Regions from separate parts of the Aurantivibrio plasticivorans genome, predicted to be linked through region 4. Evidence: predicted binding sites of a transcription regulator. Region 4 holds the regulator's gene; each other region holds the start of a gene.
The links. The regulator sigma-54, encoded in region 4, starts transcription at its own class of promoters, with help from an activator protein. The targets are predictions, from matches to a motif close to TGGCACANNNNTTGCNNT.
Positions count from the first base shown of each region.

Region 1: ACZ5NB_RS06600 (pilin) is a predicted target of sigma-54. The motif match lies at 1,104-1,121, and genes of this name have one in related genera.
Region 2: nifL (nitrogen fixation negative regulator NifL) is a predicted target of sigma-54. The motif match lies at 1,656-1,673, and genes of this name have one in related genera.
Region 3: ACZ5NB_RS10170 (type IV pili methyl-accepting chemotaxis transducer N-terminal domain-containing protein) is a predicted target of sigma-54. The motif match lies at 1,623-1,640, and genes of this name have one in related genera.

Region 1 covers NZ_AP036020.1:1,476,202-1,479,347, forward strand. The annotation lists gene pilB (type IV-A pilus assembly ATPase PilB) at 1-843, opposite strand, end outside; gene ACZ5NB_RS06600 (pilin) at 1,189-1,617, shown strand; gene ACZ5NB_RS06605 (tetratricopeptide repeat protein) at 1,787-3,146, shown strand, end outside.
Region 2 covers NZ_AP036020.1:3,676,768-3,679,913, reverse strand. The annotation lists gene rsxC (electron transport complex subunit RsxC) at 1-190, opposite strand, end outside; gene ACZ5NB_RS16415 (RnfABCDGE type electron transport complex subunit B) at 194-724, opposite strand; gene rsxA (electron transport complex subunit RsxA) at 755-1,327, opposite strand; gene nifL (nitrogen fixation negative regulator NifL) at 1,935-3,146, shown strand, end outside.
Region 3 covers NZ_AP036020.1:2,253,625-2,256,770, reverse strand. The annotation lists gene ACZ5NB_RS10170 (type IV pili methyl-accepting chemotaxis transducer N-terminal domain-containing protein) at 1-1,564, opposite strand, end outside; gene ACZ5NB_RS10165 (glutathione S-transferase family protein) at 2,003-2,629, opposite strand; gene ACZ5NB_RS10160 (winged helix-turn-helix transcriptional regulator) at 2,809-3,146, shown strand, end outside.
Region 4 covers NZ_AP036020.1:2,765,584-2,768,729, reverse strand. The annotation lists gene rapZ (RNase adapter RapZ) at 1-69, opposite strand, end outside; gene ACZ5NB_RS12440 (PTS sugar transporter subunit IIA) at 158-619, opposite strand; gene hpf (ribosome hibernation-promoting factor, HPF/YfiA family) at 646-936, opposite strand; gene ACZ5NB_RS12430 (RNA polymerase factor sigma-54) at 1,125-2,681, opposite strand; gene lptB (LPS export ABC transporter ATP-binding protein) at 2,991-3,146, opposite strand, start outside.

The DNA.
Region 1 (3,146 bases), 1.3 Mb from region 4:
ATTTACACGAAAGTCGATAGCTCGGGTTTTGGATATTTTCATCTTGATCCGGCCGTCTTGCGGGACACGGCGTTCAGATATATCCATTTGAGACATGACTTTGAGGCGCGCGGCTAGCCGTGTTGCCAAATTGATAGGAGGCCTCGATACTTCTTGCAATATGCCATCAGCGCGATACCTCACCCTGTAACTTTTCTCGTATGGTTCAAAGTGAATGTCCGATGCGCCCATCTTGATGGCGTCCAGAAGTACTTTATTGATGAACTTAACAATAGGAGCCTCATCAGCCTCTGACCCCTGGCCATCATCTTTATCTGAGTCTTCGTCAACGGCTTGAATGTCTAAGTCTTCAAGTGCATCGTCATCTAGATCGCCAAGAGCGTCACCAATCGTCTCTTCTTTCTTGTTGAAGTACGCTTCAATGGCGGCTTGGAGCTTATCTGCCTCAATGAGTACCGGCTCAATACTTTTTCCCGTATTGAATTTTATTTCATCAAGCCCGTGGAGGTTAGTTGGGTCCGCAACACCAAGGAAGAGCCGGTTGCCTCTTTTAAACAAGGGTAACGCATGATGTTTCCTAATCAGCTTGTCGTCTACTAAGTTTGCGGGTATCGCATCAGTGTTGAGAGTATCAATATCAAGAACAGGCGACCCAAACTCATCAGCTGCTGCCGAGGTTATTAGGATGGCGCTTACGTCAGTTGACTGGACTAGCTGAATGGCAAAAGGAACTTTGCTTTTAGTCGATTGCTTCAGAATATCTTGCGCGGTCGACTCATCGATCACCCCGTCATTAACGAGGCGTCTCGCTAGGCCGCTTATTACAATGTTTGGCGCATTCATATAGATGGGGACCGATTAATTTAGGGAAGCTTTACTACAGTATAGAGTAGTACTTTAGGATATTCCTCTAACGCTATGATATATAAGAGGTTTAGTCAATAGTTATCGATGTTTGCCTACACCAATTTGGTGGTGGTTTGCACTGCAACTCACTCGATGGTTACCAGGATCAGCCCTTATTGACAATATTTGTCACAGTATAGCGTTGATTTTTTACTTCAATACCTCGGGAAAGCCTTTGTCTAAGGGTTTTTAAAAGTTGGCCTGCCTTTTGCTGACAACATATTAGTTCTCACGCGAGGCGATCGAGTGAGCAGGTTTTTAACGCTATCGGAGTAGATAAAGATGAAACAAGTACAAAAAGGTTTTACATTGATTGAATTGATGATCGTTATCGCGATTATCGGTATTTTGGCTGCGGTTGCACTACCAGCTTACCAAGATTATGTGTCTCGTTCACAAGTGTCTGAAGCGATGAGCTTGGCTAGCGGTCTTAAAGTGCAAGTTGCTGATGTGTATGCCGATGACGGTGATTTTGATGAAGCGGATAGTGGTAGTGAAGGTATTCCTGCAGCAGCTGAGGTCACCGGTAAATATGTTGCAACAGTTGGTGTGGTAGATGGCGTAATCACTGCGACTATGGGTGGTGAGGCTTCTGCTTCGGTAGATACATTTACTCTGGTATTATCTCCGACTACAACTGGCGGCTCGTTGGAGTGGACGTGTGATACTGGTACTTTAGAAGATAAGTACCTGCCTTCAGCTTGTCGTTAATATCGATTATAGTTAGCTTTAGCTAGCTAGAAAAAACCCGCGTCAAGCGGGTTTTTTTTTGTCTATTGAATATTGTTTTGTGTTAAAGATAGCTCGCAGTATATGCGTAGTTCGAAACACAATGGTTTGTGTCGGAATTGTCGTATTGGGAGGCAAAAGGGAGAGCAGTTTGTGTATTTTAAATAGCCGGTACAGTGTTCTGGTCGTATGGTTTGGCGTTCTGCTGTTAGCTACATTTGTATATTGGCCGGGTTTGCAAGGGCCGTTTCTCTTTGATGACTACGGTAGTTTATCACGCTTGGGTGATTTAGGTGGCATCCGAAACTGGGAAAGCTTCAAAGCGTTTGTTTTTGGGGGGGGCGCGGGGCCAACAGGGCGACCGATATCACTCTTATCATTTTTAATTGACGGCTCTTCTTGGCCGACGGAAGCTTGGCCATTCAAACGCACAAATTTACTTATTCACCTGGCAAATGGCAGTTTGGTGGCGGTAATATCTGTTCAGTTGTTAAGAGTTCTAAGTTTACCTACTAATTTGCCAGTGCGCGCATACTGGCTAGCTATAGTTGCGGCAGCGTTGTGGTTGTTGCACCCGTTTTTAGTCTCGACGACGTTATATATTGTGCAACGAATGGCACAGCTCTCGGCCCTATTCTGTTTTTTGGGCGTTGCAGGCTATCTCTGGGGAAGGCAGCTGGCGCTTGAGTCTCGGGTTCGCGGATATTTGTTGATGAGCTTCAGTGTCGGCGCGAATACCTTGCTGGCTGTGTTATCTAAGGAAAACGGCGCAGTCCTTCCCTTAATGCTTTGGTTAATTGAAATTACTCTGATATCTAGTAAGCGCTCTGTCTTTGGATCATTAAATAAACTATGGTATTTGGTATTTTTAATGCTTCCAAGTTTACTAGTGGTAGGGTATTTAGTGAAAATTGGTTTTGGAGGGGCATTCTTTGTCGAAAATAGTGCGCGAGGTTTCAGTCCCTATGAGCGCCTGTTAACTCAAACTCGCATATTGTTCGAATATTTATACCACTGGTTCGTACCGAAGCTATATACCTCTGGTTTATACCAAGATAATTATCCAAAGTCTATATCGTTACTTTCCCCTTGGACGACCACGGTTGCAGTTTTAGCTCATATTATAGTAATAGCGACTATGACCCTTAAAAGAAAAGAGTGGCCGTTGTTTGCCTTCTCAGTTTTGTTCTTTTACGTGTCGCATTTAATTGAGTCAAGTGTGGTGCTATTAGAATTGTACTTTGAGCATAGAAATTATCTGGCGACCGCTTTTCTATTTTTACCTTTATGTTATTTAGCTTTTAACCACTTTTCGCGGGTCTGGGCTGCAATTTCTAGTGTGTTTGGCGTAGTTATATTGGCCAGCTTCTGTTACTTTTCTGCTGTTGTATGGTCCAATTACCCTTCATTGGCATTGTCATGGGCACAAAAAGCGCCTATGTCTTCGCGAGCCCAACAGCAAGCGGCGCAGGTTTTATTTGATTTAGGGCAGCATGAAAAAGCGATGGCAA
Region 2 (3,146 bases), 910 kb from region 4:
CGATTTGTTGTCCCTTTAACACGGGGTCACCTATGCCAACTACCGGTAATGCACTTGCACCTGCCTGCTGAAAAAGCGGCAAGTACAAACGCTCAGGTATAGGCATGCTCGTTAAGATGTCACGGTTCGCCGTGTGATCTTTGTGCGAGTCAGGGTGGATACCACCTTTAATGGGAGAAAATCTAAACATTACTTAAGCCCATTGTGGTTTTGGCCAATGCCACGAATCGAGATCGACAGTTTCAGGCTCAAGGGAAATACAGTCTTCAGGGCAAGCGTCTTTGCATTTTCCACAGCCTGTGCAGGCACTGCCAATAACAGAATGAATTTGTTTGTTGGCGCCAACAATGGCATCGGTTGGGCAAACCTTGAAACATCGGGTACAACCAGTGCACAAGGATTCCTTGATATAAGCAAGGCTTGGGGCTGCCGGTTCGCCGATTGTGCTTGGGTCCATTCCAAGGTGTTCTGCCAGGCTACTAACCAACGCTTTACCACCGGGAGGGCAACAGGTTAGGTCTGCACTACCATCAACAATCGCTTCGGCCGCTGGCTTACAACCGGGGAAGCCACATTGACCGCAGTTGCTCCCTGGTAACATTCCTTCAATGTCTTCAACCAGGGGGTTTTCTTCACCAACAGAAAAAACCTTTGCAGCTAGGCCTAACAAACCGCCGAGACCAACTCCAAGTAAAGATAAAACAATGGTAGATGTGAACATCATAATTCCTCACATTGTTCGTAGCGCGCAGCGTTAAAGCATGCCACTAAAGCCCATAAACACGAGAGACAAGACACCTGCTGTTACTAAACCTACAGGCGTGCCTTCAAAAGTTTCCGGGACATCAGCGAGCGCTAATCGCTCGCGTAAACCCGCAAAAATAATCATTACTAAACAAAAGCCTAAAGCAGAGCCAAATCCGTACACCAAACTTTCTAGCAAACTATAAGATTCACGAACGTTCAGCAAAGCCACGCCTAGAACGGCACAGTTAGTAGTAATAAGAGGAAGAAAAATGCCTAAAGATCGATGTAGCAGTGGACTGAATTTGCGAACGAGTAACTCGGTAAACTGCACAATTGCAGCGATCACCAAAATAAATGAAAGAATGCGCAGAAATTCGATGTTCAGTGGAACCAATATAATATTTTCAATGAACCATCCACAAAAAGCAGATAGGGTTAAGACGAACGCTGTGGCTAGACTCATTCCGATTGCAGAACTCAATTTATTAGAGACGCCCATTAACGGACAAAGCCCTAGAAATTTAGCGAGGACAATATTGTTAACTAAAACAGTGCTGCCAAGTAGCGTTAGATACTCCATGACTCATCTCGCGACCATAGATACAAAATTTAATAGTGTTTCACGGGAATATATTGGCAATAGACTTTGTTCCGTCTGCAACAAATTTCCCTACGCCAACCATCTAATGGAGTAATTTGCATTAACCGTGCCACGGAGTTTTTAAACGCGAGAGATTGGAAATGATCTAAGAATAGATAGCTACGCCCAAAAAGTGCGCAATAATAATGATGAATTGTAGTGTTTGCGACAAAAAATACGTGGTGTATTCGAACGCATTGTCGTAATGATGACAACTAAGTCATTGGTCTTTGTAGCATTTTGGTGGTTTGACGTTGGTTTTGTCGCTAGGCATACATCTTGCAATTTCGTAATCAAACATCTAACAACATGCTTGTCAGTGTAAACGTTATCAATAGTTTACATAAATTGTCTGGAATAAAGCCTTGATGTTTTAAGAAAAGTTTAGAACTAAAAAAAGGCAAAAACCTAGAGTTTTGCTCTGGTGTTTTGGGAGAGACCAAAAGGGGCAATCAATCAGCTCCTTTGCATTGAGCGTGATAGTAATGTCTAGTAAGCGGTACGCGATCTAGTCACTACCTTAGCCGATTAGTTAGTGAGGAATTCAATGAGTAAAACAAAACCAACAGCCGGGGCGTCGTCTCTCTCCGTCGCCATAAATTCGTCTGCTCTCGGCGCAGAAGGTAGTCCATTGCATGCAAAAAGCCTTTCAGAAGAAGTTTTTTTTCAAGCCGTTGAACATTGCCCTGTCGCTATATCTATCACAGATTTGAAAGCGAATATCATCTATGTGAACCGCCAATTTACTCAAGTCACAGGATACTTAGAAAGCGAAGTCATTGGGAAAAACGAGTCCATCCTGTCCAATCACACTACGCCTCGCATCGTTTATCAAGCGCTTTGGGGGAGGTTGGCGCAACAAAAACCCTGGTCGGGTATGCTAGTTAACAGACGAAAGGATGAATCGCTGTATCTTGCCGAGCTAACGGTTGCGCCGGTTATAAATGATCAAGGAGCGACCGTCTTCTACTTGGGTATGCATCGAGACGGTACTGATGTTCATGAGCTTCAGCAAAGAGTCTTAAACCAAAAGCTGATGATTGAGTCAGTAGTCAATTCTGTGCCAGCGGCGATGGCTCTGTTAGGGCTTGATGGCAGACTGGTATTGTCGAATCCGAGTTTTGATAGTCTTTCTAGAGAATACATTCAGAAGGGCTCAACCGTGGACTTTGTGGGGTTGCTTGATAAGCAACTTGAAGGTGCGGTAAGCAAATTGAAGTCTGACCGTTTAGCATTCGATCGCAAGGAAATTACGATTGACCGAGGCGATGGACATCCTAAGCGATTGTCTTGTTTCGGTACAACCATCGATATTAATAGCGAAAGCGCCGACGTGTTTTTTGAGCAAGAAAGCTCCCACTACCTGTTGTTGATGATTAATGACATTACAGATTTGCGACGCAATCAGGAATTAATGCAACTAAACATTCTGAAAGCATTAATGGCGGAGGAGGACCTCGTTCATGGTATGAGAGAAACAGTTAACGGCGCCATTCACCAATTAGAGGGCCCCGTTAATTTAATCTCGGCAGCAGTTAGTACGCTACAGCGACGTGCGGCGAATGGGGATAAAGATGACTTGGTTCTATCTGCGGCTGAGGAGGCTCTGGACGCCGGGCGATCAGCGCTTGAAAACCTTATCGGGTCTTTACCTCCACCGATTGATGAAAGTAAAAAGCCGGTTAATATCAATCAAATCATTAGAGAAGTGCTGTCTTTGTCAACTGATTCGTTGTTGCGAGCGGGGGTTACAATCGAC
Region 3 (3,146 bases), 510 kb from region 4:
CTTTGCGGCCTGGGTTGGCCTCAGGTGCGGAGTCTGGCGAATCGGTACGACCTTGATTTACGCCAAATTGAGCCAATTTACCCATCAGTTCTTCAACTTGGAAGGTGTAATTGATAAGAGTCTCAAGCTGTACAGCGATTTTCAAAAAATCATTGCCTGTAACATTTGGGTTGCGCTGTATATCTGACAGTGTGTCTTCAATGAGGTGAGCCTGATTTTCAAAATAGTCAAAATTCAGCGCAGATGCTTCACCTTTAAAATTGTGAATCTCTCGAAAAATTCGCTGAGCCTTTTCTAGTAATTGGCCTTTACTTTTCGACGTTGTGCGTAAAAGATCGTTGATTCGATTGTAGCAAGCATGAGCGTTTTGAATAAATTCTCTGTGCATACTTGGCTGCGAGTGCAGGAGGGTGGTAATCATTTCCAGCTGTGTTTCATTGTGTTTCTGACTCTCTTTGAGTGCCTGCCCGAGTTTAATTTGTTCGGTAATGTCTTGTACGGTTACCAATACGTGGGAGATGTTGCCGTCGTTTAGGTATACCCTTGCAAAACTAAATTGCAGGTATTTGGTGATAAACCCACCATCGTCTTTGGCTAGATTGACCTCAACCTCGTGAAGGGGATTAAGGTCGCCGATAAGATTTTCTTTGACGCGGTCGTCAAAGAGTAAGCTAATAAAATCTTTTGCTGTATCGATCTGTTTACCACTGACGATACTTTCGAGCAGTCTATCGAGTGATTGACCGCCTATTTTTTCGGTGCCAAAAAGTTCACATAGAATGGCTGAATGTTGGTGACCAATATCCAAGTTTTCATCCACCAGGAAGAGGCCTTCTTTAACCGTATCTAAAATCTCGGTGGTTTCCTTTCGGGCTTTTTCCAGTACTGCGTCACTGTCTCTTAATTGTCGCAAAAAGTGCATCATAATAAACAGGAAATTCACGATGGCTAAACTGATACCGATGGTTTGGATAAGTCGAAGTCGGCTAGCTTTTGATGAGGCAACTTGCTCCAAGCTAACGGTCAGGTCATTCATCAATGTGAGCAGAGAAACGTTGTTAGCACTGGCAATAGTCATAGCGCTTGCTAGCACGCTTGCGCGCTCCTCCAAGCTGATGCCTTCCTTTTGGCTTGCGATAACATTATTGATTTGTTCTTTATAAGGGCCCCATAGTTCCGATGCGCTGTTGAGCGCATTAATGGCAGCCTCTGTTGCAACAGGGGCAAGAACAAGGCTCTCGCCTTTAGCCCCTTTTGTTGTGCCACCATACAAAAATGCATTAAATGTTGCATCAAACAAGTTTTTACTCGACTGCAATTCGTTAAAAGCGCTTTCGTAGGTGTCAGAGTTTTCATCGGCGCTTTGCATAATGAAAAGGGACTTTGTCATTCTCTGCGATAACATCCGTTGTCGACCGGCAAGGTTCACGCCGATAGCATCTTCAGAAATTTGAAAGCTCATATAGAAATTTACGATCAGTACGGAGGCGTCTAAAAGTAAAAATAATGCGACTGAAATAAGAATGCCGCGATACTTTCCATAATCAAAATTAAATCGTTTCATAACACGACCTCGATGGTGTCCGAATAAATCGGGTACTTTTTACAATCAGAGGCGAGTTAAAGCGAATTACATGCCAAGTTAAAAAACTGACAAATAGTGTTAGAACGATGACAATAATCCGAAAGGAAGGACAATTAATGACCAGTTGTAACAAAAAGAGTCGCGAGCCCTTTTGTTACCAAAAATAGGCTGCTACACAGCGGTGCGCGCAGTGCTTCATAGTGATTCGTTTTCTTTGTTGCGGTGATAAATAGCGACGCTTTTTTGTTAGGTGTTTGGCGCAAAATGCTTTTATGTTGCGCAAAAATTGCTTTGTCAATGAGACGTATTTAACAAATGCATTGTGCACAACAGGCGTTATGCACAATGTTGGGACGCAATTTTTAGTTCATAACCCTGAGTATATTAAGGTTACTATCTTAAAAAGCGTATGTCAGACTAATTTTTTTTAGCCAATTGTTGTTTTGCTTTTTGTACGGCTTCTCGTGAATTAATTTCACGATACCAGCGTAATAGATTTTTGTATTCGTTGATATTGACACTGGTGATCTCTATCAGGCCGACATAGCTATACGCGATGATATCGGCAATTGAAAATTCAGACCCTGCTAAAAAAGTTTGCGCTGCTAACACTTGATCGAGGTAGGGTAATTGTTTTTTGAGGTTTTCCTTAGCGAGTTGTATTTTATCTTGGTTTGGTTCACTACCGAGTTGAGGAACAATGACTTCTTCCCAAAAACACTCAGAAAAAGATTTGCCCGCTTGCAGTGTCACGAGGTCAATGATTTCGTCAATTTTTCCGGCTACGCTCGGTGTTTGAGAATATAACTTATAGTCTGCGATTCGGCTAAGGTACCGGCATATTGTATTGCTCTCCGATAAAGTTAAGTCTCCGTCGATTAAAACCGGCACTTTGCCGTAAGGGTGCCTCTCTAGGTGTTCTGGCGTTAGGTTTTGGCGTCTAGCCAAATTAATGTGAACGTAATCGTAATCGAGGCCTAGCTCTTCTGCGGTGATAACGGTTTTCAAGGGGTTAAATGTTGGGTACCCATATAGTGTGAGCATTATTGGAATCCACCTAGGAATGTGAAAGAGTTGTTGGTTCTTAGCAGGCTACAGTTTCAGCCTCGGAGGCCGATTTATATCTTTTTAACTTGCATAATGCAAGTTAAAGGGCTGATTCATATTCAATGTGCCTGATACAATAGGCGCTTGTTTTGAGTGATACCAGGTAAGCGAGCGTCATGGTAAGTAAGATCGAGCACAATCAAAGAACAAGTTGTCCCATAGCATGTGGGCTTGATGTCATTGGTGATCATTGGAGCCTTTTGATCGTGCGTGACATGCTTTACTTGGGGCGTCACGAGTTCAGCGAGTTTGTTTCTGGCGAAGAAGGTATTTCGACCAATATCTTAAGTGACAGATTGCAAAAACTGAAAGCGCAGGGAATTATTGATGAAGTAACGCACCCTCATAGCAAGCGCCGAAAGCTCTATTTCCTAACCCCAAAGGGGCGGGATCTGATACATGTCTTAATGGCTATTGGTGAATGGTCGCTGATACATATGCCTGAGAATGCCAA
Region 4 (3,146 bases):
ATCTTCGAGAAGGTGTAGCGCGGTACTCTTGCCTGAGCCGGAATGGCCGCTAATGACAATCAAACGCATAATTGAAACCTTTTAGCTCCATTAGGTTGAGCCTTAGAGTTTGCTCAAAAGGCGCTGGCCCGGTTATCGATACCGATTATTTATTTCGTTAGATATCGTTAAATACTTCGGTGGCACATTTGAATAAAGATTCATCGCTATTGGCCCGCCTGATGATATTAAGATTAGACGGATTACTAAACGCTTGCGCTAGTAGAGACAGGGTTTGCAGGTGCTGATTCTCCGCTTCGTCGGGCACCAGCAACGCAAACACGATATCTACTGGGGAATCATCAATTGCTTCAAATTCAATCGCCGTATCGAGAGTGAATAAGACGCCCACGGCATTGGCTAAGTTTTTGACCCGACAATGCGGTATTGCAATACCTTGCCCAATACCAGTAGAGCCTAGTCTCTCTCGATTCACTAGTTCTCTGAATAATTCATCCGACGAGAGTGCCGGGTAGTCTTCTGCGATTTTTTTTGCTGTTTCTTCCAAAACCCGCTTCTTGCTGCCACCAGCAATGTGGCAACAAGTGCGAGAGGGGGAGAGTATCTTGCTAATGTCCATAGGTTGGTTAACTGCTCGCGAGACGACTAGCGATGGCTACGTTGCTTTTCTTTGTGCTTAATGAGCTGTCGGTCAAGCTTGTCTGACAGAAGATCGATCGCAGCGTATAAATCTTCATTGCTAGAATCCGCAAAAAAATCTTTACCGCTAACGTGTACAGTGGCTTCTGCTTTTTGCTCCAGCTTGTCGACTGACAAGATAACGTTAACCGACGTAATCTGGTCGCTGTGTCGGTTGAGTTTGTCGAGTTTGTTGGCGACATAATCTTTAATGGAGTCGGTGAGATCGAGGTGATGGCCACTGATGTTTAATTGCATAGTGCAGCTCCTAATTGTGTAGGGGAACTCTGTCCGTTATATGACAATAATTGATTGTTTTGCGGGTCACATTACATACTTGGGGCGTTGACTCCTGTTGGATATAAGCCTCTTTGCCTAAGTAGGCGCTATGACTGTAGCGGAAGTAAGGTCGCGACAAATGTGTCGAGTTAATCGCTGGATACTTTTCACACAAGCCGTTTGCGTTCGTTAGAAGCGGGAATGTTTAGAGACTCCCGATACTTGGCTATAGTGCGTCTTGCTACTTGAATACCTTGCTCGGCCAATAGTTCGGCAATTTTACTATCACTGAGTGGTTTTTTCGGATTTTCCGCAACAACCAGTTTCTTAATTATAGCGCGGATAGCGGTAGATGAGCATTCTCCGCCGCTGTCGGTACTGACATGACTAGAGAAAAAATATTTTAGCTCAAATATCCCCTGTGGCGTGTGCATATACTTTTGCGTTGTCACACGGGAAATAGTGGATTCATGCATCCCCACCGCCTCAGCAACGTCGTGAAGAACTAGTGGCTTCATCGCCTCTGGACCATAGTCTAAGAAACCGCGTTGCTTTTCTACGATACAGGTGGCAACTTTTAACAAGGTTTCGTTACGGCTATGCAAACTTTTTAGAAACCATCGCGCTTCCTGCAAATTATCTCTCAAGAAGGTGTTGTCACTACTATTGTCGGCTCGCTTAATCAATGCAGAATAGGCTGGGTTGATACGCAGCTTAGGTGCGATATCAGGATTTAGCTTCACTGCCCACCGGTCGTCCTCTTTACTGACGAATACATCCGGTACGACATATTCGGTTTCCCCAGCGTTAATTTGTTCACCTGGGCGAGGGTTTAAGCTTTGAATTAATAAAATCGTATCGCGTAGTTCCGCTTCTTTGAGCTTTGTTTTACGCATTAATTGTTTGTAATCTCGACTACCGAGCAATGCTAGGTGGTCTTTGACGACGACGAAGGCGTCTTTTAAATAAGGTGTATCTTCAGCGAACTGTTTCAGCTGGATGAGTAGGGACTCTTGGAGGTCGTGAGCACAAACACCGGGTGGGTCAAATTGTTGCAGTCGATGTAAAACGGCATTGACTTCATCTTCTTCGAGTTCTTCCAGGCTATCTTCGATACCGTGAAATATCTCATTGGTGGTTTGAGAAAGGAAACCAGACGGCTCAACAGCATCAAGAATTGACATGGCGATGACGCGGTCTCGATCAGACATTGGCGTCAAATTAAGCTGCCACATTAGGTGATCGTATAGAGACTCTGTGACAGTACGCCGGGAGTCGTAATCGTAGTCTTCGTCTTCAGGGCCACTAGCGACAGGGCCTGTTGACGGTTGGTAGATATCGTCCCAACTGGTATCGACTGGAAGTTCATTGGGGATTTCATTATTCCAGTCTGACTCAGGGTAATCTTGCGAGTCATCACTTGAATTGGGTGCGCTATTCTCGAAATTATCGTTGTTATAAAGGTCTTGAGGGTCATTGGCGGAGTCGCCATCGGATGTACTGGTTGCTTCGCTGGTATTCTCCGAATTTGAATCAGTATCACCGCTGCCTCCATCCGAACCTGAATCATCTTCAGATATCTCCAACATTGGATTGGAATCTAGCGCATCTTGGATCTCTTGCTGTAAATCCAAGGTGGACAGTTGCAGAAGCTTAATTGCTTGCTGCAATTGCGGTGTCATTGTGAGCTGTTGGCCCAGCTTAAGTTGAAGCGATTGTTTCATAGATGACGGCGACTGCGTTGCACTTTAACTTGCCAAGCACAACTTCGGTTTGATAGTGCGAGCGTTGACAAGATCTTGTTGCTCAACCGTGAGACTTGGCTTTCCCTTAATTTACATCAGCTAAATTGTCTAGAAAGGATGTGCCAATTTGGAACCCCTGACTAAGTGTAGACAGGCTACCGCGACGCGGCAATCTTGACAAGCAATGTTTATGCCTGTGGTCAAAAAATCGCTTATTTAATGAAAATTGGTTTGTAAAAAACGCGGTTAATAGCGAATTAGACGTTGACTTGAGGCGTGTCGATAGGCCTATAGACGAAAATGTTCGCCCAGATAAACTTTGCGAACTTTCTGGTTGTTCAGAACTTGTTCGGGGCTACCCGACTCGATGATATGACCTTCACTAACAATGAAAGCGCGCTCGCAAATATCGAGCGTTTCTCTTACATTGTGATCGGTAATGAG